4 regions of the Diaphorobacter sp. genome follow, and region 1 is predicted to be linked to each of the others. Evidence: predicted binding sites of a transcription regulator. Region 1 holds the regulator's gene; each other region holds the start of a gene.
The links. Region 1 encodes sigma-54, which starts transcription at its own class of promoters, with help from an activator protein. Its sites were predicted from a motif close to TGGCANGNAANCTGCTTT; they were not measured.
Positions count from the first base shown of each region.

Region 1 (5,293 bases):
GCCGCGCCCAAGGATCTGCACATCCGCCGCGTGCCGGTGGCCTTCAACTCCAGTTTTGTGCCGCAGCAAAAGCTGTACTACACGCTGGAAGGCATGGGCAAGCTGCCCGAGCTGCACGCCCGGGTGTTCCGCGCTGTGCATGTGGAGCGCCAGCCGCTCAACAAAGACGAGCTGATCTTTGACTGGGTGGCCAAGCAAGGCGTGGACGTGGCCAAGTTCAAGGAGGTCTATGCCTCCTTCACCGTGGCTAACCAGGTGCGCAAGGCCTCGCAACTGCAAGAGGCCTACCAGGTGGAGGGTGTGCCCTCGATGGGCGTGGCGGGCCGCTACTACACCGACGGCACTATGGCCGGCAGCATGCAAAGCGTGCTGCAGGTGGTGGAATACCTGGCCGGGCTGGCGCGCAAGGGCTGACGGGGCCTCTGGCTTTCCCATTCAAGACGCGCCCCAGTGGCGCGTTTTTTGTTGTGATTTGCCGCATCCGGCGTGCCCGCCAGCGGATCGCTAAAACTGCTGCTTGCTTTTCCAGCGCGTCAGTACAATGCCCGCAAGAATCGTGCCCTATGAATACCCGCCTGCCCACCCTCTCAATGCGTAAAGCTTTGGCCCTGGCCTTGACCCTTGCGCTGGCCTTTGCGCCCGGCGCACATGCTGAAAAAGCCGACCGCGGTAAGCCCATGAACATCGAGGCCGATGCGCTGCGCCATGACGAGCTCAAGCAGACCAGCGTTTTCACCGGCCGCGTGGTCATGACCAAGGGCACCATCGTGCTGCGCGGCGCGCAGCTGGAGGTGCGCCAGGATGCCGACGGCTTTCAGTACGGCGTGGTGACGGCCGAGGCGGGCAAGCGTGCCTTCTTCCGGCAAAAGCGCGATACGCCGCCGGGCGCGCCCGATGAATTCGTCGAGGGCGAGGGCGAGGTCATCGAATACGACGGGCGCGCCGACAACGTAAAGCTCATCCGCCGCGCCGAGCTGCGCCGCTATCGCGAGGCCACGCTGACCGACGAGCTGACCGGCGCGCTCATCGTCTATAACAACCTTACCGACGTGTTCACGGTGGACGGGCAGAAAACCGCGCCCGCCGGCACCGCCGCGGGCACGCCTGGCGGGCGGGTGCGCGCCGTGCTCGCGCCCAAGGAGCCCGCACCGGGCGCTGCAACGCCGCCTGCGCGTACCGAGCCGCCGGTGCTGCGCGCCAGCCCCCGCCTGGACGGCGCCAAGTGAGCGCGGCCGTGAGCGAAGTCCGCGCCCCTTCAGCGTCCACGGCAACCCCTGCCGGCCAAGCGCCTGCGCCGGCAACCAGCCGCCTGCAGGCGCTGCACCTGCAAAAGTCCTACGGCAGCCGCAAGGTGGTCAAGGACGTGTCGCTGTCCGTGCAAAAAGGCGAGGTGGTCGGCTTGCTGGGCCCCAACGGCGCAGGCAAGACCACGTCGTTTTACATGATCGTGGGCCTGGTGCCCTGCGACGGCGGGCAGATCAGCATCGATGGGCAGGACGTGACCAACATGCCCATCCACCGGCGCTCGCGCCTGGGGCTGTCGTATCTGCCGCAAGAGGCATCCATCTTCCGCAAGCTCAACGTCGAGGACAACGTGCGCGCGGTGCTGGAGTTGCAGACCGACCAGGCCGGCCAGACGCTGCCGCGCGCCGAAGTGGAGCGCCGCCTCACCGCGCTGCTGCAGGAGCTGCGCGTGGATCACCTGCGCAAGTCACCCGCGCTGGCACTGTCGGGCGGCGAGCGCCGGCGCGTGGAGATTGCCCGCGCGCTGGCCACGCAGCCGCGCTTCATCCTGCTGGACGAGCCTTTTGCCGGCATCGACCCGATCGCGGTGATCGAGATCCAGCGCATCATCGGTTTTTTGAAAGAGCGCGGCATCGGTGTCTTGATCACCGACCACAACGTGCGCGAAACGCTGGGCATCTGCGACCACGCCTTCATCATCAGCGATGGCCAGGTGCTGGCGCGGGGCACGCCGTCGGACATTGTGGACAACGCGGAAGTGCGCCGGGTCTATCTGGGCGAGCACTTCCGCATGTGAAGGCCGCAAGTGAAGCCCATGGGCCGCAGCAACCGCAGTGACCCGGCGACGGGCGCGCAGCCATGAAGCCCGGCCTGTCCCTGCGCGTCTCGCAGCACCTGGCGCTCACGCCGCAGCTGCAGCAGTCCATTCGCCTGTTGCAACTGTCCACGCTGGAGCTGTCGCAGGAAGTCGAGCAGATGCTCGACGACAACCCCTTTCTGGAGCGCGCGCTCGATGAGGCACCGCGCGAAGAGTTCGGCCTGCCGCAGTCCGACACGCCCGTGAGCGAGGATGACCGCCAGTCCGAAGATGCTACATATTCAATAGCTGGTAGCGCTGACAAGACAAGCGCTGAAGGCCAAAATGATGCTGAACCCGCAGCCCCCGACGCCGCTGACGCCATGGCCGACGAGCCCGCAGACTGGGAAGGCGACGGCGCCCTGGACATGGCGCCCGACGACGCCGAATGGGGCGGCGATGCCCCCACGCGCAACGGCGCCAGCGCTGCAGACGGCGACGAGGCCGACGCCGCAGATTTTGCCCACGGCCACGAGACGCTCACCGCCCACCTGCACCGCCAGGCGCTGTCGCTGCGCCTGTCCGAGCTGGACATGGCGGCGCTGCGCTTTCTCATCGAATCCCTCAACGACGACGGCTACCTGGACGAGCCGCTCGAATCCCTGGCCGCCAGCCTGGCGGGCAGCGACGACCCCGGGCAGCTCGATGAACTGGTGCACCGCTTCACGGTGGCGCTGCGCCTTTTGCAAAGCCTGGAGCCCGCCGGCGTGGGCGCGCGCAGCCTGGCCGAATGCCTGACGCTGCAGCTGCACGCCATGGACCAGGACGAGCAGGGCGACCCGCAGGTCGTCCGGGCCGCGCTGGCCATCTGCCGCCAGCCGCTGGACCTGCTGGCCAGGCGCGACGTGCGCCGTCTGTCGCAGGCCTGCGGCTGCGGCGAAGACTGCACCCGCGCCGCCATGGCGCTGATCGCCCGGCTGGAGCCGCGCCCCGGCCGGCGCTTTGCCGATGTGGACCGCCACATCATCGTGCCCGACGTGATCGTCAAAAAGACCGGCCGCGGCGCGCAGCAAAGCTTCAGCGTGCAGCTCAACCCCGACGTGATGCCGCGCCTGCGCGTGCACGACGTGTACGCCAGCGCCCTGCGCGGTGGCCGGGGCGAAGGCCACCAGGCGCTGCAGCAGCGCCTGCAGGAGGCGCGCTGGTTCATCAAGAACATCCAGCAGCGGTTTGACACCATCTTGCGCGTGTCGCGCGCCATCGTTGAGCGGCAGAAAAACTTCTTCACCCACGGCGAGCTGGCCATGCGCCCGCTGGTGCTGCGCGACATTGCCGACGAGCTGGGCCTGCACGAGTCCACCATCAGCCGCGTGACCACCGCCAAATACATGGCCACGCCCCAGGGCACGTACGAGCTGAAATACTTCTTCGGCTCGGGCCTGGGCACCGAGACGGGCGGCAATGCCTCCAGCACGGCGGTGCGCGCGCTGATCAAGCAGCTGGTCACCGCCGAAGACCCGCACAAGCCGCTGTCGGACAGCCAGATCGCCGAGATGCTCAAGGAGCAAGGCATCGAGTGCGCGCGCCGCACCGTGGCCAAATACCGCGAGGCGCTCAAGATCGCCCCGGCCAACCTGCGCAAAGCCCTCTAAAAAAGTAGCAAAAAACCCATGGCACGCATTGTTTTCGATCTTCCCGCCCATTTCGGCTTCAGCACCGAGCTGCAGGTGTACATCAGCCACGTCAACCAGGGCGGTCACCTGGACAACGCGCAGCTGCTCAGCCTGGTGTCCGAGGCGCGGGTGCGCTTTTTCAAGTCGCTGGGCTACACCGAGGCCGACGTGGCCGGCCTGGCCACCGTGGTCGGCGACATGCTGGCGCAGTACAAGTCCGAGGCCTTTCACGGCGAGACGCTGCGCGTGCAGATGACGCCGCAGGACTTCAACCGCTACGGCTTCGACCTGGTGTTTTGCCTGACCGAAAAAACCCAGGGCCGCGAAGTGGCGCGCGGCAAGACCGGCATCGTCTTTATCGACCGCGCGGCGCGCAAGCCCGCGCCCATCCCAGAACCCGTGCGCCAGCTGCTGCTGCAGCGCGCTGCACCGCCCCAATGAACCAACTGCAACTGTTTCTGCCCTGCGCCGCCGGCGTCGAGGGCTATCTGGCCGACGAAGTGCACGGCCTCACCGGCCTGGCCGGGCAAGACCTGCTGGTCGGCCGCGCTGGCGTGCTGCTGCGCGCCTCCTGGCGCGACGCGCTGCGCCTGAACCTGCACAGCCGCCTGGCGCAGCGCGTGCTGGTGCAACTGGCCGAGCGCCCCTACCGCGGCGAGGACGACATCTACGCCGCCGCCGCCGACGTGGCCTGGGAGATCTGGTTCACCCCGCGCCAGAGCTTCAAGGTGGAGGTGACGGCCCAGCACAGCCCGCTCAAGAGCCTGAACTTTGCCGCGCTGCGCGTCAAAGACGCCGTGGCCGACCGTTTTCGCGCCAAGACGGGCGTGCGCCCCAACGTGGAGACACAGTGGCCTGACGTGCGCGTGCACCTGCACCTGACCAGCGACCGCGCGCAAATCTACATCGACACCTCGGGCGAGCCGCTGTTCAAGCGCGGCTGGCGCGAAGACAAGGGCGACGCGCCGCTCAAGGAAACGCTGGCCGCCGCCATGATCGCCGCCACTGGCTGGGACCCGCATGGCGAGCAGCCGCTGCCGCTGTACGACCCCTGCTGCGGCAGCGGCACCGTGGTGATCGAGGCCGCGCAGATCGCCTGCCGCATCGCGCCGGGCCTGCTGCGGCGCTTTGCCTTCGAGAAGCTGTTGCCGCACCAGGCCCATGTCTGGGCTGCTATCAAAGAAGAAGCTGCCAGCGCAGTCACCACAACCGCTGTGCCCCTATTTGGCAGCGACGTGTCGCACCGCATGGTGGACTTTGCCCAGCGCAACGCCGAGCGCGCGGGCGTGGCCGCCGCGGTGCAACTGCGCGGCGGCGACGCGCTGCAGCGCATGCCGCCGTGCGCGCAGCCCGGCGTGATGCTGCTGAACCCGCCGTATGGCGAGCGCATTGCCGCGGCGGGCACGGCCGGCCAGAACGCGCAGGCCCGCGCCAGCGCGCGGACGCACGATCGCATGGCGCCGCCCGAGCGCCTGGGCCGCGAGACCGCGCAGACCGAAGAAGGCGTGGACTTCTTTGCCCAGCTGGCCACCCACTGGAAGCGCCACTACGCCGGCTGGCAGGCCTGGCTGCTCACGCC
Region 1 covers NZ_JBFWLZ010000014.1:27,596-32,888, forward strand. The annotation lists gene AB7E35_RS06985 (thiol:disulfide interchange protein DsbA/DsbL) at 1-414, shown strand, start outside; gene lptA (lipopolysaccharide transport periplasmic protein LptA) at 564-1,226, shown strand; gene lptB (LPS export ABC transporter ATP-binding protein) at 1,310-2,041, shown strand; gene AB7E35_RS07000 (RNA polymerase factor sigma-54) at 2,104-3,693, shown strand; gene AB7E35_RS07005 (acyl-CoA thioesterase) at 3,712-4,155, shown strand; gene AB7E35_RS07010 (THUMP domain-containing class I SAM-dependent RNA methyltransferase) at 4,152-5,293, shown strand, end outside.

Region 2 (5,293 bases), on a different contig from region 1:
CGAGCGCCTGTTTGCCCTGCTGATGCAGGCCGCCGGCCGCGCCGGGCGCGACGCGCGCTACGTGGCCGCGCAGGGCAGCGCGCCCGAGATGTGGGTGCAAACCTGGCACCCCGACCACGCGGTCTATGCCGCGCTGCGCCGCCACGACTACCCCGCCTTTGCCGCGCGCCAGCTGGCCGAGCGCAAAGAAGCCGGCATGCCCCCGTTCACCCACCAGGCCCTGGTGCGCGCCGACGCCCGCGCGCAGGAAGCGGCCCAGGCCTTTTTGCAGGCGGCCTGCGACGCCGCGCGCGGCGCAAACCTGCCGGGGCTGGATCAAGTGTTCCTGTTTCCGCCCGTGCCGCTCACCATCCAGCGCGTGGCCAACGTGGAACGCGCCCAGATGCTGCTGGAAAGCGCGAGCCGCGCCGCGCTGCAGCGCTTTCTGGCGGCGTGGCAGCCGCTGCTGCACGCAGAGCGCCCACGCCATCGCGGCCTGGTGCGCTGGCTGGTGGACGTGGACCCGCAGGTGATCTGAGGTGGCTTGCGATGGTATGAGGTGATTTAGGGCTCCAACGCTTGCACATCAAGCGCTGACAGCTATCAAAAGCGAAGCAATCCGCAGCAACGGGGAAAATTGGAATCTGCCCCCATTGTTTTTGCTCAGCGCACTTTCGAGCGCCGCGCGGCAACGCCCAGGCCCGCCAGCGCCAGCCCCATCAAGCCCATCGTGCCAGGCTCGGGCACCTGGTTCTGGTTGGCCGACACATTCATCACATAGGCGCCGTTGCTACCCAGCGCGCTGCCGCTGACGGCAAAGTTGTTGCCAAAGCTGCAACTGAAGCGGCACACCCCGATGAAGTAGTCACCCGCAGCCACATTGAAGTTGAGGATGGCCGCATCGAGGATGAAACTGCCGTCGTAGCTGTAGTCGTCGTTTGCCGCCAGCAGCAGTCCTGCAGCGTTCCACAGGCCCACTTCCATGTCGGTCTGGTTGATGCTGTCGAAGTCGATCGTGACAGACCCGCCGGACGTGCCAAAAGTGTAGAAGTCATAGGCAGTCTGCAGCCCCGACCGCGTGACCTCGACGTGCGGCTGCGTGGTCGAGTTGGTCACCGTGGCAACAAAGTTGGTCGAAAAAAGGCTTGCGTCAAGGACTTGCGCAGTGGCAGCACTGCCCGCGCCGACAGACGCCACAGGCAAGGCATGGGCTGCAAACCCGGCCATACCGAGCGCAGCGGCAAGCGCAAATCTGGAAAACTGGGTCATGGGACTTCCTGGTGCTTGTTGAGATGAATGAGTGCCCGTGGATCGGTTCAGCACGGCGGCTGTGGGCACAGGCGCAATCAAGCACATTGCATGCCATACGGTCGCAGACTGGTTCGATTCGTTACAGATCAAACACTTGCAGGTATTGCAACAAGCCCCCACCCCGCCCAAAGAGGCACAGGTGTAAAGCGGATCGACACTGCGGCGACAGGAAACGGGAATCCGCCCCCATTGATACGACCCCATTCATGTGCTGGATTTTTCCCATAAGCCCTTGTCAACCGGGCGCCACCAGCTATCAAAAACAAAGCGCTCAGGTCATCAGCGCCACTGCGGCAGAGAAGCTCAAGAACGCCAGCGCCGTACTCACCAGAATGACGCGCGCCACGCGCCCGCCGTGGGCGCCGAAACGCTCGACCAGCAGCGCCACGTTGCTGGCGCTGGGCAGTGCGGCCAGCAGCACCAGCACGGTCAGGGTGAAAGGCGTGATCTGAAACCCCAGTGCGACGGCGGCACGCCCCACGCACCACACCAGCAGCGGGTGCGCGATGAGCTTGGCCAGCGCAATGGGCACGTACTGGCCGGGCGGCACGTATTCATGCTGGTTCATTTGCGACCGCGCCAGCACCGCGCCGATGGTGAACAGCGCCACGGGCGACGCCGCGCCCGCCAGCATGGCCAGGGTTTTGTCCACGGGTTCGGGCAGTTGCCACTGCAGGGCCGACGCCACGCCGCCCAACACGATGGACCAGGGCATGGGGTTGGCGGCCATGCCGCGCAGCGCGTTGCGCAGCGCCACGCCCACACCGTGGGCACCCCCGCCATCCGCGCCGTTGTCGCCCCCGCCGCCCAGGCGCGACAAGGCGATGCACAGCGATGTGGTGATGACCATGTCCACCGCCAGGGTCAGGATGACGGTGCCGGCGCTGTGCTCGCCCAGCAGCGCCACCAGCAGCGGCACGCCCATGAAGCCGGAGTTGGGAAAGGCGGCCACCAGCGCGCCAAAGGCCGCGTCGTTCCAGCCCCGGCGCCGCAGCGTCAGGGCCACCGTGCCCCCCACCATGATCAGCGCGCACAGCAGATAGACGCCCGCCGCAGCCGGGTCCAGCAGCTGGGCGATGGGCGTTTGCGCGCCAAAGCGGTACAGCATGGCGGGCAGCGCAAAGTACAGCACAAAGCTGTTCAGCCCGCCGATGGCGGCCACCGGCAGCGCCCCGGCGCGCGTGGCCAGGTAGCCGCACAGCACCAGGGCGAAGAAAGGAAAGGTGATCAGCAAGACGGACAGCACGGGCGCGATTGTGGCGCCCTCCGCAAGCACTGGGCCGCGTGGGTGGACGCCGGGCGGCGCCGGTATCATTGCGCGCTGTTTCCCGCAGCCTCTCATCGGCACTTTCTGCGGCACTTTCCGTCGCCCTCCGCGCAAACCCACCCCATGTCCGCAGGTCTCAACCTCGCCCAGCTCCAGGCAGTGCATTACACCGAAGGCCCGTGCCTGGTGCTGGCGGGCGCGGGCTCGGGCAAGACGCGGGTGATCACGCACAAGGTCGCGCGGCTGATCGAGACGGGTCTTGCGCCCCGGCGCATTGCCGCCATCACCTTCACCAACAAGGCCGCGGCCGAGATGCGCGAGCGCGCCACCGGGCTGATCGGCCGCGCCGCCAAAGACGTGCTGGTGTGCACCTTCCACGCGCTGGGCGTGCGCATGGTGCGCGAGGACGGGCATGTGCTGGGCCTCAAGCCGTCTTTCAGCATCCTGGACCAGGACGATGTGACCGGCATCCTGAAGGACTGCGCAGGCGGCACCACCGACCTGGCCACCGCGCGCCAGTGGCAGTGGACCATCAGCGCCTGGAAGAACCAGGGCTGGGACGCGCGCAAGGCGCTGGCACTGGCCAAGGACGACCACGAGCGCAGCATCGCCCTGATCATGCAGCGCTACGAGGAGCGCCTGAGCGCCTACCAGAGCGTGGACTTTGATGACCTGATCGGCATGCCCATGCGCCTGCTGCGCCAGCACCCCGAAGTGCGCGAGAAGTGGCAGCGCCTGCTGGGCCATGTGCTGGTGGACGAATACCAGGACACCAACGCCACGCAGTACGAGCTGCTCAAATTTCTGGTGGGCGAGCGCGCCCGCTTCACCGCCGTGGGCGACGACGACCAGAGCATCTACGGCTGGCGCGGCGCCACGCTGGACAACCTGAAAAAACTGCCGCAGGACTTTCCGCAGCTCAAGGTCATCAAGCTGGAGCAGAACTACCGCTCCACCAGCGCCATCCTGCGCGCGGCCAACCACGTCATCGGGCCCAACCCCAAGCTGTTTCCCAAGACGCTGTTCAGCGAACTGGGCGAGGGCGAGCCCGTGCGCGTGGTGGACTGCGACAACGAAGAGCACGAGGCCGAACGCGCCGTGGCCCGCATCCAAAGCCTGCGCGCCGCGGCCAACCCGCCTCCGGCCTGGAAGAGCTTTGCCATCCTGTACCGCGCCAACCACCAGGCCAAGCCGTTCGAGAAAGCCCTGCGCAAGGCCAATATTCCGTACAAAGTGTCAGGCGGCACCAGTTTTTTTGACCGCGCCGAAATCCGCGACCTGTGCGCCTGGTTCCGCCTGTGGATCAACAATGATGACGACCCGGCGTTTTTGCGCGCGGTGACCAGCCCGCGCCGCGGCATAGGCCACACCACGCTGGGCGCCCTGGGCGAATTTGCCACCCAGCACAAGCAAAGCATGTTCGGCGCGCTGTTCAACGCCATGCTACCCGCCGTGATTCCCAAGCGCGGCCTGGAGGGGCTGCTGGAGTTTGGCCGCACCATCAACGACCTGGAGCACCGCGCCCGCCACACCCACGGCCATGAGGCCGCGCGCGCGTTTCTGGCCGACTGGCTGAAAGAAATAGGCTACGAGCAGCATATCTACGACAGCGAAGACAGCGAAAAGGTAGCCGCCGCGCGCTGGAGCAATGTGCTGGAGTTTTGCGACTGGATGGCCCAGCGCGCGGGCGGGCAGATCGACGACAGCGCCGGTGCCACCACCCAGGCCGCCACCAAAAGCCTGCTGGAAGTGGCCCAGACCATCGCGCTGCTGTCCACCATTGCCGACCGCGAGCAAGACCAGGACATGGTGGTGCTGTCCACCCTGCACGCCAGCAAGGGCCTGGAATGGCCGCACGTCATCCTGGCGGGCGTGACCGAGGGCATGCTGCCCTTCAAGCTCGACGATGACGAGGGCCGCCAGCAAAAGGTAACCGACGACATTGCCGCCCGCCTGCAGGAAGAGCGCCGGCTGATGTACGTGGGCATCACCCGCGCCCAGCGCACGCTGGCCGTCAGCTGGACCAAAAAGCGCAAAAAGGGCCGCGAGATGGTGGCCGCCCAGCCCAGCCGCTTCATTGCCGAAATGCAGCTGGACGCCGCCACCAGCCGCGAAGACCCGCGCGAAAAACTGCGCCAGCTGCGCGCCGAATTTGCCGCCAAGGCCCAGGCCGCCGCCAGCACACCGCCCTGAACATCGATGCTTAAAACTACACTTTTGATAGCTGCCAGCGCTTGCTTTATAAGCGCTTGCGCCCAGTTTGGCCCTGATTCGCCAGGCACCGCAGGCGCAGCAATCACCACGCGCCCCGCCTGCCCCACCCCCGCGCAGATGGAGCAGCCCGAGCTGGTCGGCCGCTGGCAGGCCGACATGCCCGGCCAGCGCGGCCCGGTGGTGCTGGACCTGAAGCCTCACCCCGAGTGGGACGGCACCGTGAAGGGCTTCATCCACCGGCCCGGGTTTTCTGCCGTGGTGGTGGGCGACGTGCACCAGGGCCGGGTGACCCTGGAAGAGTCGCGCGACGGCACGCGCGTCAGCGGCAACTGGGACGGCGAAGTGGTGCCCGGCAGCTGCGCCCGCCAGATCCGCGGCGAATGGACCGACGAGGCCGACCGCCCGTTCGCCTTCACGCTGCGCAAGCTGCCATGACGCGCCTGCGCATCGCCAGCCTGCTGGGCGCCGCGCTGCCGCTGGCCTGCCTGGCGCAAGGTGCAGACCGCCCAACCCCCGGCCAGG
Region 2 covers NZ_JBFWLZ010000035.1:19,801-25,093, forward strand. The annotation lists gene priA (replication restart helicase PriA) at 1-517, shown strand, start outside; gene AB7E35_RS11750 (DVUA0089 family protein) at 643-1,248, opposite strand; gene AB7E35_RS11755 (AEC family transporter) at 1,562-2,536, opposite strand; gene AB7E35_RS11760 (ATP-dependent helicase) at 2,681-4,750, shown strand; gene AB7E35_RS11765 (hypothetical protein) at 4,757-5,206, shown strand; gene AB7E35_RS11770 (phospholipase A) at 5,152-5,293, shown strand, end outside.
Region 2: AB7E35_RS11750 (DVUA0089 family protein) is a predicted target of sigma-54. The motif match lies at 1,327-1,344, and genes of this name have one in related genera.

Region 3 (5,293 bases), on a different contig from region 1:
CCCCGGCCATGAGGCGCGGGACGTCATAGCCCGCCACGTTCTTCATCACCTGGCCGCCAAAGCGCAGCAATTCGCCGCGGCCGTTGATGATCTGCACGCCCAGCACGTAGTCGCGCACCGCGCCCGCGCTGGCGCGCGCCGGGCCCGACAGGCCGGCCGCCACCATGCCGCCCACGGTGCCGCCCGCGCTGCCAAGGCCCGCAAAGCGCGGCGGCTCGAATGGCAGGCTCTGGCCATGCTGCGCCAGCAGCGCCTCCAGCTCGGCCAGCGGCGTGCCGGCGCGCGCGGTCACCACCAGCTCGCTGGGCTCGTAGCTCACGATGCCAGCCAGCGGCCGCATGTCCAGCGGCTCGCCCGCGTGCTGCGGCGCGCCGGGGCCGAAAAAATCCTTGGTGCCGCCGCCGCAGATGCGCAGCGCGGTGCCGCGGTCGGCACAGCCGCGCACGCGGTCGATGATCTGGCGAAGGGTGGCGTCCATGCGGTGGATGGTACTGCCCTGCCCTCCCCGCGCAGGGGGCGTTCTGCAGACACGGGCGGCAGGCCCGCGCGACAAAAGGGCCCGCCCCGTTTGCAACCGGGCGGGCCCCTTGCCGGGAATGGTCAAAGTACCCAGCGCGATGGCACTCAGCGGTGGTACGCCGTCTCGCCGTGCGAGCTGATGTCCAGGCCCTGGCGCTCGTCTTCCTCGGCCACGCGCAGGCCCACCAGCAGGTCGGCCGCCTTGTAGGCCAGGAAGGACACCACGCCCGACCACACGATGGTGAACAGCACGCTCTTGACCTGCACCCACACCTGCGCGCCCATGCTGAAGGTGTCGGGCGTCAGGCCACCGGTGCCGCCCAGGCCCTGCGCGGCAAACACCCCGGTGAGGATGGCGCCCACGATGCCGCCCACGCCATGCACGCCGAACACGTCAAAGGCGTCGTCCACGTTGAGCATCTTCTTCAGGCCGCCCACGCCCCACAGGCAGACCAGGCCGGCGATCAGGCCGATGACGATGGAGCCCATGGGCCCCACGAAGCCCGCGGCCGGGGTGACTGCCACCAGGCCGGCTACCGCGCCCGAGGCCGCGCCCAGCATCGATGCCTTGCCCTTGTGCAGCGCCTCGCCCGCAATCCACGACAGCGTGGCGGCCGAGGTGGCCAGCACGGTGTTCACAAAGGCCAGACCGGCGGCGGCGTTGGCGGCGCCGGCAGAGCCCGCGTTGAAGCCGAACCAGCCCACCCACAGCAGCGAGGCACCCACCATGGTCAGCGTGAGCGAGTGCGGCGTGAACGCCTCGCGCCCGAAGCCGATGCGCTTGCCCACCATGTAGGCGCCCACCAGGCCGGCAATACCCGCATTGATGTGCACCACGGTGCCGCCCGCGAAATCCAGCGCGCCATCCTGCGCCAGCAGCCCGCCGCCCCACACGATGTGCGCCATGGGCACATAGCTGAAGCTGAACCACAGCAGCGCAAAGATGAGCACCGCGGCAAACTTGATGCGCTCGGCGAACGAGCCCACGACCAGCGCCACCGTGATGGCCGCAAACGTGCCCTGGAAGGCGACGAACACGTACTCGGGGATGGTCGCCAGCGCGCCGAAGGTCTCCTGGGTCACGCCCTTCAGGAACAGCTTGGACAGGTCGCCCACCCACTTGCCTTCGCCCGCAAACGCCAGGCTGTAGCCGTAGATGGCCCACAGCAGTGACACCAGCGCAAAGACCACAAACACCTGCATCAGCACTGACAGCATGTTCTTGCTGCGGCCCAGGCCGCCGTAGAACAGCGCCAGACCCGGGATGATCATCAGGATGACGAGCAGCGTGGAGGTCAGCATCCAGGCGGTGTCGCCGGAGTCGATCCTGGGCGCGGGCGGCTCGGCGACAGGCGCAGGCAAGGGCGCTTCGGCGGGCGCCGGTGCGGCGGCCATGGCAGCGGCGGGCGCGGGCTCTGCCGCAGCCGATACCGATGCCGCCACGTCAGGCGCGGAGGCCGGGGCCTGGGCCAGTGCCAGCGGCCCGCCGGACAACAGACTGAGCCCCAACAGAAGGGAAGCCAACAGTTTTTTCATGGTGTTTCTCCTTGACGGGTGGGGGGTTACAGGGCGTCCTGGCCGGTCTCGCCGGTGCGGATGCGCACCACCTGCTCCAGATGCGACACGAAAATCTTGCCGTCGCCGATCTTGCCGGTGCGCGCCGCGCCTTCGATGGCCTCGATGACGCGATCCACCAGCTCGTCGGCCACGGCGGCCTCGATCTTCACCTTGGGCAGAAAGTCCACGACGTACTCGGCGCCGCGGTACAGCTCGGTGTGGCCCTTCTGGCGGCCAAAGCCTTTCACCTCGGAGACGGTGATGCCCTGCACGCCGATGTCCGACAGCGCCTCGCGCACCTCGTCGAGCTTGAAGGGTTTGATGATGGCGGTGACCATTTTCATGATGGGCTCCTCGGATCAGTTCACATCGTTTTGGTAAGGGCGACGATCACGCGGGCCTTGTTGGCGTCGCCAAAAAAGCCTTTCTTGTTGGCGCCCGCGACGGCGGCAGACAGCGACAGGCCGTCGCCCAGGTCATAGGCGCCGCCCAGGCTGTAGTCCACATAGTTGGGCACGCCCAGATCCTTGATGTCGCCAGAAAAGCGCGTGTAGCCCACGGCGGCCTTGAGCGTGATGCTGGGCGCCACCTCCTGGGCAAACGCCAGGTTCAGGTAGCCGGTGTTGCGCCCGCGGTTGCTGGAGGTCTTGGCGCCTGCCCAGCCGAAGTAGTCCTTGGACACCGTGTGCGAATACTTGGCCGTCAGCGGCCCCCAGGTGGCCGCGCCATACAGCTCGGTGGTGTTGCCGCTGGTGTTGCCGGGATAGACGTAGGTCAGCGCGCCCACGTCCATGTCCAGCCCACCGGCCTTGAACTTGTAGCCGCCGTAGAAGTCGGCCTCGATCGCGTTGCCCGGCAGCCAGTCCACGCTGGAGTTCCAGTTGCCCAGGTAAAAGCCCGTGCCTTCAAAGCTGTAGTCAAAACCGCCCTGAATGGCCGGGCTGAAGCCCTTGATGCGGTTCACGTCCTGGTCCTGGCCACGAAACTTGTAGTTGCTGGTCAGCGACACATTCGCGCTGAGCTGGGCACTGGCCAGTCCAGGCACTGCAGCGGCGAGGGCGACCGCGGCAAGGCGCAGGGTCATGGACTTGTGGATAGAGCGGTTCATGGTTCCTCCGGTGGGGTTGCGTGATGGATGACAAGCGGTCTGATGCACAGACCGTGCCAGCACCGCCGCGCCCCCGCCCAGGCGCCGGCGGTGCACCACCAAGGTACATTTGGCAGCAACTGTGCGGCCATCGGGCCCGCCAGCGGCGGCGGCGCGCACCAGCCTGGTGCCAAAACGCTGCGCCAGCGGCCCGGCGCACCGCCATGACACATCCGCCCCGGAAAGAACCGTCACCATGAGTCTTGCTTTGGTGCAAAGCCGCGCCCTGCTGGGCCTGCAGGCGCCCGCCGTCACCGTCGAAGTGCATCTGGCCAACGGACTGCCCAGCTTTGTGCTGGTGGGCCTGGCCGACGTGGAGGTGAAAGAGGCGCGCGAGCGCGTGCGCTCGGCGCTGCAAAACGCGGGGCTGGAGTTTCCGGCCAACAAGAAGATCACCGTCAACCTGGCGCCGGCCGACCTGCCCAAGGATTCGGGCCGCTTTGACCTGCCGATTGCCCTGGGCATCCTGGCGGCCAGCGGGCAGATCGACGCGGCCCGGCTGGCGGGCTGGGAATTTGCGGGCGAGCTGTCGCTGTCGGGCCAGCTGCGCCCGGTGCGCGGCGCGCTGGCCACCAGCCTGGCGCTGCGCGCGCTGAACCAGCCCGTGCGCATGGTGCTGCCGCCGGGCAGCGCCGAAGAGGCCGCCCTGGTGCCCGGCACCGAGATCTACCGCGCCCGCCACCTGCTGGACGTGGTGCGCCAGTTTCTGCCCGCCGCCGCGCACGCACCCGAGCCCGATGACGACGGCGGCTGGCAGCGCCTGCAGCCCACGCCGCCGCAGCCCGCCACCGGCGGCCCCGACCTGGCCGACGTGAAGGGCCAGGCCGCCGCCAGGCGCGCGCTGGAGATCGCCGCCGCGGGCGGCCACGGGCTGCTGCTGGTGGGGCCGCCGGGCTCGGGCAAGTCGATGCTGGCGCAGCGCTTTGCCGGCCTGCTGCCGCCGATGCAGGTGGAGCAGGCGCTGGAGAGCGCGGCCATCGCCAGCCTGGCCGGGCGCTTCAGCCCCGCGCAGTGGATGCAGCGCACCACCGCCAGCCCGCACCACAGTTGCAGCGCGGTGGCGCTGGTCGGCGGTGGATCGCCGCCACGGCCCGGCGAGATATCGCTGGCCCACGAAGGCGTTTTGTTCCTGGACGAATTCCCCGAATTTGCCCGCAGCGCGCTGGAGGCGCTGCGCGAGCCGCTGGAGAGCGGACGCATCACCATCGCCCGCGCGGCGCAGCGCGCCGAGTTTCCGGCGCGCTTTCAGCTGGTGGCCGCCATGAACCCCTGCCCCTGCGGCTTTGCGGGGTCCAGCCAGCGCGCCTGCCGCTGCACGCCCGACCAGGTGGCGCGCTACCAGGGCAAGCTGTCGGGCCCGCTGCTGGACCGCATCGACCTGCATGTAGAAGTGCCCGCCCTGCCCGCCGACCAACTGCTGGGCGCGCCGCCCGGCGAGACCAGCAGCGCCGTGCGCGAGCGCGTGGCCGCCGCGCACCAGCGCGCCATGCAGCGCCAGGGCACGCCCAACCAGGCGCTGCACGGGCGCGAACTGGATCGCCTGGCCGCGCTGGACGACGCCGCCGCGCGCTTTTTGCAGGCGGCTGCCGCGCGGCTGGCCTGGTCGGCGCGCAGCACGCACCGCGCCCTGAAGGTGGCGCGTACCATTGCCGATCTGGCCGGCAGCGAAACCGTGGCCGTGGCCCATGTGGCCGAGGCGGTGCAGTACCGCCGCGTGCTGCGCGCCGCCGGCGCCTGAAACGCAGTCACGCCTGGACCACCCCGGCTGCGGGCGTGGCCACCGTTTCACGTTCAACTTTCAGAAGTCAGGGAGCATTCATGAAGAACCTCAGTATCGGAGCCCGCCTGGCAGGCGGCTTTGCGCTCGTCCTGCTGTTGATGGCGCTGATGACCGCCTTCGGCCTGTGGCGGCTGCAGACCGTGGCACAGGCCACCAGCGAGATGACGCAGCAGCCCCTGGCCGTGGAGCGCATGATCAGCGACTGGTACCGCTATGTGTACAGCGCCGCGCGCCGCACCAGCGCCATTGCCAAAAGCTCCGACCCGTCGCTGGCGCAGTTCTTCGCATCC
Region 3 covers NZ_JBFWLZ010000008.1:43,421-48,713, reverse strand. The annotation lists gene glcE (glycolate oxidase subunit GlcE) at 1-478, opposite strand, end outside; gene AB7E35_RS04775 (ammonium transporter) at 625-2,055, opposite strand; gene glnK (P-II family nitrogen regulator) at 2,082-2,420, opposite strand; gene AB7E35_RS04765 (TorF family putative porin) at 2,441-3,160, opposite strand; gene AB7E35_RS04760 (YifB family Mg chelatase-like AAA ATPase) at 3,420-4,961, shown strand; gene AB7E35_RS04755 (methyl-accepting chemotaxis protein) at 5,042-5,293, shown strand, end outside.
Region 3: AB7E35_RS04765 (TorF family putative porin) is a predicted target of sigma-54. The motif match lies at 3,226-3,243, and genes of this name have one in related genera.

Region 4 (5,293 bases), on a different contig from region 1:
TGCAGCACGTCATGGACGTGGATCGGGTACGAGAAGTGGACTATCTCAGCGGCGACGACGCCTACAAGCGCGATTGGATGGCTTTGCGGCGCGAGCGGGTGGGACTATTGGCATTTGACCCGCGCCGCGTCTCGGGCTTGCTGGCGGCAAGCCGACATTTTGCGGGGCGGTTGCTGCGCGCGCCGGCAGGCCCGCAAACCGGCACCTGACAGACAAAAAAAGGGTGGCCCAAGCCACCCCTCTTATTCGCGTCATCACTAACCGGCAATGCGGCTTACTGCCTGTTCTTTTGCCTGCGCCGTGACGCCAGTGCCAGGCCAGACAGGCCCAGACCCAACAGCGCCAGCGATCCAGGTTCGGGCACCTTGGTCACCGATTCAACGTAAACCACCATGTCGTTGTAGTCCCGATCCGAGCCGGCGGACAAGGATGCGTCTTCCCAGGCCAGCAGATAGCTGGACGGGCCCCATGCGCTGGGCAGGCGGTTGGGGAACGCCACGATGTCGCCATCGCCGCGATAACTCACCATCTGCTCGTTTCCGCCGTTCAGGTCGGCCTGCGAAAAGAATGTGCCGCCAGGCCCGCTCAGGTAGTAGCCGAACGTGGCGGACGTGAACGATGCCATACCCAGCAGGCCCGGGTTGGTGAGGTCGATCGCCATGAACAGATTGGAGCTGTTGACCGTGATAGCCACCTGATTGCCGCTGCTGGCGGCGCCCGAGAACAGCTGCAACCGGGCTGCCGTGTTGTAGGGGTCGTAAATGCCGAACGTATTGGCACTGGCACCACCACTGATCTCCAAAATCATGGTGGCAGCGGATACGCCGGAAGCCTCGACCTGGAAAAGCTCTGCGAATGCCTGGGCTGCGTTCACATCAGGCGCTGCGGCCAGGGGCGTGCCTGCCGCCTGGTAGGCGTTGTTGATGATGGTCTGCAGCGGTGTCTCGGGCCCGGGCAACACGGTGGCGGCATAAGAAGCGCCAGACAGGCCAAGCAGTGCGGAGGCGAACAGGGTGGTCAGAGTCTTCATGATGGGCTTTTCTTTCTGGTGGCAGGCCACCGGATAGTGGGCATGGCTTGGTCAAGCAGTTTGCATGCCAGCTAATGAAAACAATGACTTGCAAATTTTTGTCTGGCTAAGTGTTAAAGAAACTGACGTTTGACAGCCGTGTTGTCAGCAGTGTTACCAGCGGTCACCCGGGGCCTGGCTGCTGGATGCAATGCTGCTCCCCTTGCCGCGAAAAAGCTGCGCCCGACGTGACATCCGGGATTCAAGGCGAAAACTGCAGTCAGCTGCCAGCGCCAGCGCCGGCGTCAGGCGGCTGGGGGCAGGGCGCAGGCTGGGCCTGCTCCATGCCGGCTAGCCAGGCCAGGGTCAGCTCCTGCACCTGCAGCTGGTTCGCTGGACGCGAGCAGGTGTGATCGCCCCCGGCGATGTCATGACGGCGGACGCCCGGGTGCAGCAGGGCATGGCGCCAGTCGGGGTGTGTGGCGGCGTACTCCAGAAACTCCCGAGCCGTCAGGTCGTGCTCGCTCAAAATCAGCATGATTTTGCCTTCCAGCCCTTGCCAGCCTTGCGCCATGCGCTCCTGAAATGAACTCGTTTGCGCCGCCGGTTGCCGCATCGCGCGCAGGTTGTGCCAGATGCCGCGCAGCGCTGCCCAGCCTATGCCGCCCGCGGCCAGTTTGCGCCAGAAGTCGCGATCCAGCAGGCGCTGGCGGTAGTAATGCCTGACGTGCGTGCGTGCCAGGCTGGCCTCGGACCGAACCCAGGGGTTGAGCAGCGCAAGGCCGCATACGCGTGCATCCTGCGTGGCTTGCATGTACAGCAGGCTGGCCGATGCCCCGTCGCACAGCCCCCAAAGCACCGTGCGCCCAACGGCGGCTGACTGCAGCAGCGCATCCACCGCCGCCGCAATGTGGGGGGCGGTGCGGTCAAACGGCACGGGCGCGCCGGGGCTGTCGCCCATGCCCGGCAGGTCAAAACGCAGCACCGGGTAGCCTGCCGCAGCCAGTCGGCGCGCCAATTGCACAAACTGCCGGTGGCTGCCCACGCGGTACTGGGCGCCGCCCACCACCACCACCACGCCAACGCCGCGCCCCGCCATGCCCGGCGCAGGCAGGGTGAGGATGCCCAGCATGTCAAAACCCTGGCCGTCGTCGTTGCCGGCGTCATTGCCACGGATCTGGACGGCGCGTTCCACCACCGCTGGCGTTTGCAGGGTTTGCTGTGCGGTGTTCATGGCATGGGCGGGCAGTCCAGCGCAGCCAGGGTGGCGTGCATCAGGCCGGGCGCCTCGTCAGTGTTTACGGTCTGCCAAAAGGATGGGCCCGCAACCGCCTGCGCCTGCACCTGCCAGCCTGCCGCACGCCAGGCGCTGATCTGCCTGTCTGTGGCGGGGCTGAGTGTGGCGGTCGGCGGCGGCGACACTTCCAGCCACACCAGCCGCCCGGCGCGCAGCGATGCGGGGCTGGGCATGCGCGCATCGTCCAGCCCCTGGGCCAGGCGGGGGCTCAAGACATAGCCGGCAATCTCGACGGCCTGGCCCTGGGCCAGCGCCTGCGATGGCTGTACCTGGTCCGCGTGACTGTTGCCCAGCCACTGGCTGGCCGCGTGCAGGCGCAAAAACTGCTGCAGCATCTGCCGGCCGCCGGTGACGGGCTGCCAAAGCAGCAGGTGGACGGGCTCGCCATCGCCGCCCTGCAATGGCACTGCCAAATGCGCCGCCAACTGCGCCGCCAACTGCGCCGCCAACAGGGCGCCCGATCGCAGCCCCCACAGCCACAGCGGGCCGCAGCATTGCGCGGACAGCCAGTGCAGGGCCTGCTGCGCGTCTTGCAGCCAGTCGGCCCAGCTGGCGTCGGCAAAGTGGCCGCTGCTGTCGCCGCAACCCAGCAGGTCGATCTGCAGCACGCCAAACCCGGCCTGCGCCAGCGCCCGCGCCTGCGCCGCCACCACGCGTCGGCTGGCGTTCAGCTCTTCGGCAAAGGGATGCAGGTAGAGCACGCGCCCCCGAGGTGCAATGCCCTGCGGCGGGTGGTAGAGGCAAAAGCGCTGCCCCGCGCCGATGGGCAAAAAAAAGGCCTGGGGCAGGGCGGGGCGCAATGCGCGGGGTAATCCGCGGAGGACAGGGGCGTTCATGCCCGCGCCGTCATGGCTCTTGGCGGGCCAGCGCCCGATCCACCAGCTCGCACAGGCTTCCCACGGTGGCAAAAACCGCGCCATGCAGCTCGTCGTCGCTGAAGCTGATGCCGAAGTGGTTCTCCAGCCCGGTGATGACGGCCAGCACGGCCATCGAGTCGAGCTCGGGCAGCGCACCCAGCAGCGGGGTGTTGGCATCAAAGGCGGCGGCTCGTCCTTGCAGGCTGAGGGCATGATCGAGCACATGCAGGACTTGTTCGGTCAGGTTCATGGCGGGGCGGTGTGCGCAGAAAAACTGCAGTTTGATGCCAGAGCCCCAAAGGCGCAACCACGGCGCCCGGCCTTCGCTTAACATGCGCCGCATGCCCCAAGCGCCGGACTTCCTCAGGGGGATTCCCCCTGCCTTGTTGCACGAGCTGCCCGCCCGGGCGGCAGCCTGCTGGCCTGCCGGAACGGCCTTGACTCTGGACGGTGAGCATCTCTCGTACACCCAGTTGCAGGCGCAGATCGAGCGCTGCGCCGCAGGCCTTGTGGCCCTGGGGCTGCAGCGCGGCGCGCGCGTTGCGGTGTATCTGGAAAAGCGGGTGCAGACCGTGGTGGCCAGTTTTGCCGCGCCGGCTGCGGGCGCGGTGCTGGTGCCGGTGAACCCGGTGCTCAAAGCCGGGCAGGTGGCGCACATCCTGCAGGACGCGCAGGCGCAGGTGCTGGTGACCTCGGCGGCGCGGCTGGCGAGCCTGGCGCCAGCGCTGGGCGATTGTCCCGGGCTGCAGCATGTGGTGCTGGTGGACGATGGCCCGCCCGTTGACCTGCCTGGCGGCGCCGCGCTGCACGGCTGGGCCGATGTGCTTGCCAGCCCGCTGGCCGGCCTGCCCCGGGTGCTGGACATGGACGTGGCGGTCATCTTCTACACCTCCGGCAGCACGGGACGGCCCAAGGGCGTGGTGCTGTCGCACCGCAACCTGGTGGCCGGCGCCGTCAGCGTGGCCGGCTATCTTGGCAACCATGCCGGCGACACCCTGCTTGCCGTGCTGCCCCTGTCGTTTGATGCCGGCTTCAGCCAGCTCACCACGGCATTTCTGGTGGGCGCGCGCGTGGTGCTGCTCAATTACCTGCTGGCGCGCGACGTACTGCAGGCCATGGCGCAAGAGCGGGTCACCGGTCTGACGGCCGTGCCGCCGCTGTACATGCAACTGGCAGCGCTCGACTGGCCGGCTGCGGCCGTGCAGCACCTGCGCTACTTTGCCAACACCGGCGGGCGCATGCCCCGGGCCACGCTGCAGCGCCTGCGCAGCCTGGCGCCTGCGGCCGCCCCCTATCTGATGTACGGGTTGACCGAGGCGTTTCGCTCCACCTACCTGCCGCCCGAAGAAGTGGACCGCCGGCCCGACTCCATTGGCCGGGCCATTCCCAACGCCCAGGTCTGCGTGCTGCGCGAGGACGGCACCGAATGCGCCGTCGACGAGCCCGGCGAGCTGGTGCACCGCGGCGCCCTGGTGGCCCTGGGGTATTGGCGCCGGCCCGACGAGACCGCGCGCCGCTTCAAGCCCTGGCCGCCTGCGCTGCTGCCCGCTGGCGGCGACTGGGCTGCGCCCGAGCTGGCCGTTTATTCGGGCGACACCGTGCGCCGCGACGCAGATGGTTTTCTGTACTTTGTGGGTCGGCGCGACGAGATGATCAAGACCTCGGGCTACCGCGTCAGCCCCACCGAAGTGGAAGAAGTGCTGTACGCCAGCGGTCTGGTGGCCGAGGCGCTGGTGTACGCCGTGCCCGACGAGGCCCTGGGCAGCGCCATCTGCGCAGCAGTGCTGGCCTCGCCCCAGGCCAGCGGCCGGGCAGGTGACGACAACGCCGCCCTGATGGCCCATTGCAGCCGCCACCTGCCCGCCTACATGCTGCCGCGGCAATTGCACTGGGTGGCGCAGCCGCTGCCGCGCAGCCCCAACGGCAAGCTCGATCGTCAACGCTGGATGCAGGAACATGGCCCCATTCGACCTGACGCGCAATGAGTTGCATGTGGGCGGCCTGCCTTTGTCTTTGCTGGCCGAGCGCGTGGGCCAGACACCTTTTTACGCTTACGACCGCGCGCTGATCGCGGCACGCGTGGCCGCCGTGCGCCGGGTGTTGCCGCAGGGCGCGCAGCTGCACTATGCC
Region 4 covers NZ_JBFWLZ010000012.1:35,788-41,080, reverse strand. The annotation lists gene AB7E35_RS06345 (GNAT family N-acetyltransferase) at 1-209, shown strand, start outside; gene AB7E35_RS06340 (DUF4114 domain-containing protein) at 275-1,030, opposite strand; gene AB7E35_RS06335 (hydrolase 1, exosortase A system-associated) at 1,290-2,243, opposite strand; gene AB7E35_RS06330 (hydrolase 2, exosortase A system-associated) at 2,240-3,142, opposite strand; gene AB7E35_RS06325 (acyl carrier protein) at 3,153-3,413, opposite strand; gene AB7E35_RS06320 (acyl-CoA ligase (AMP-forming), exosortase A system-associated) at 3,496-5,148, shown strand; gene AB7E35_RS06315 (pyridoxal-dependent decarboxylase, exosortase A system-associated) at 5,120-5,293, shown strand, end outside.
Region 4: AB7E35_RS06340 (DUF4114 domain-containing protein) is a predicted target of sigma-54. The motif match lies at 1,083-1,100, and genes of this name have one in related genera.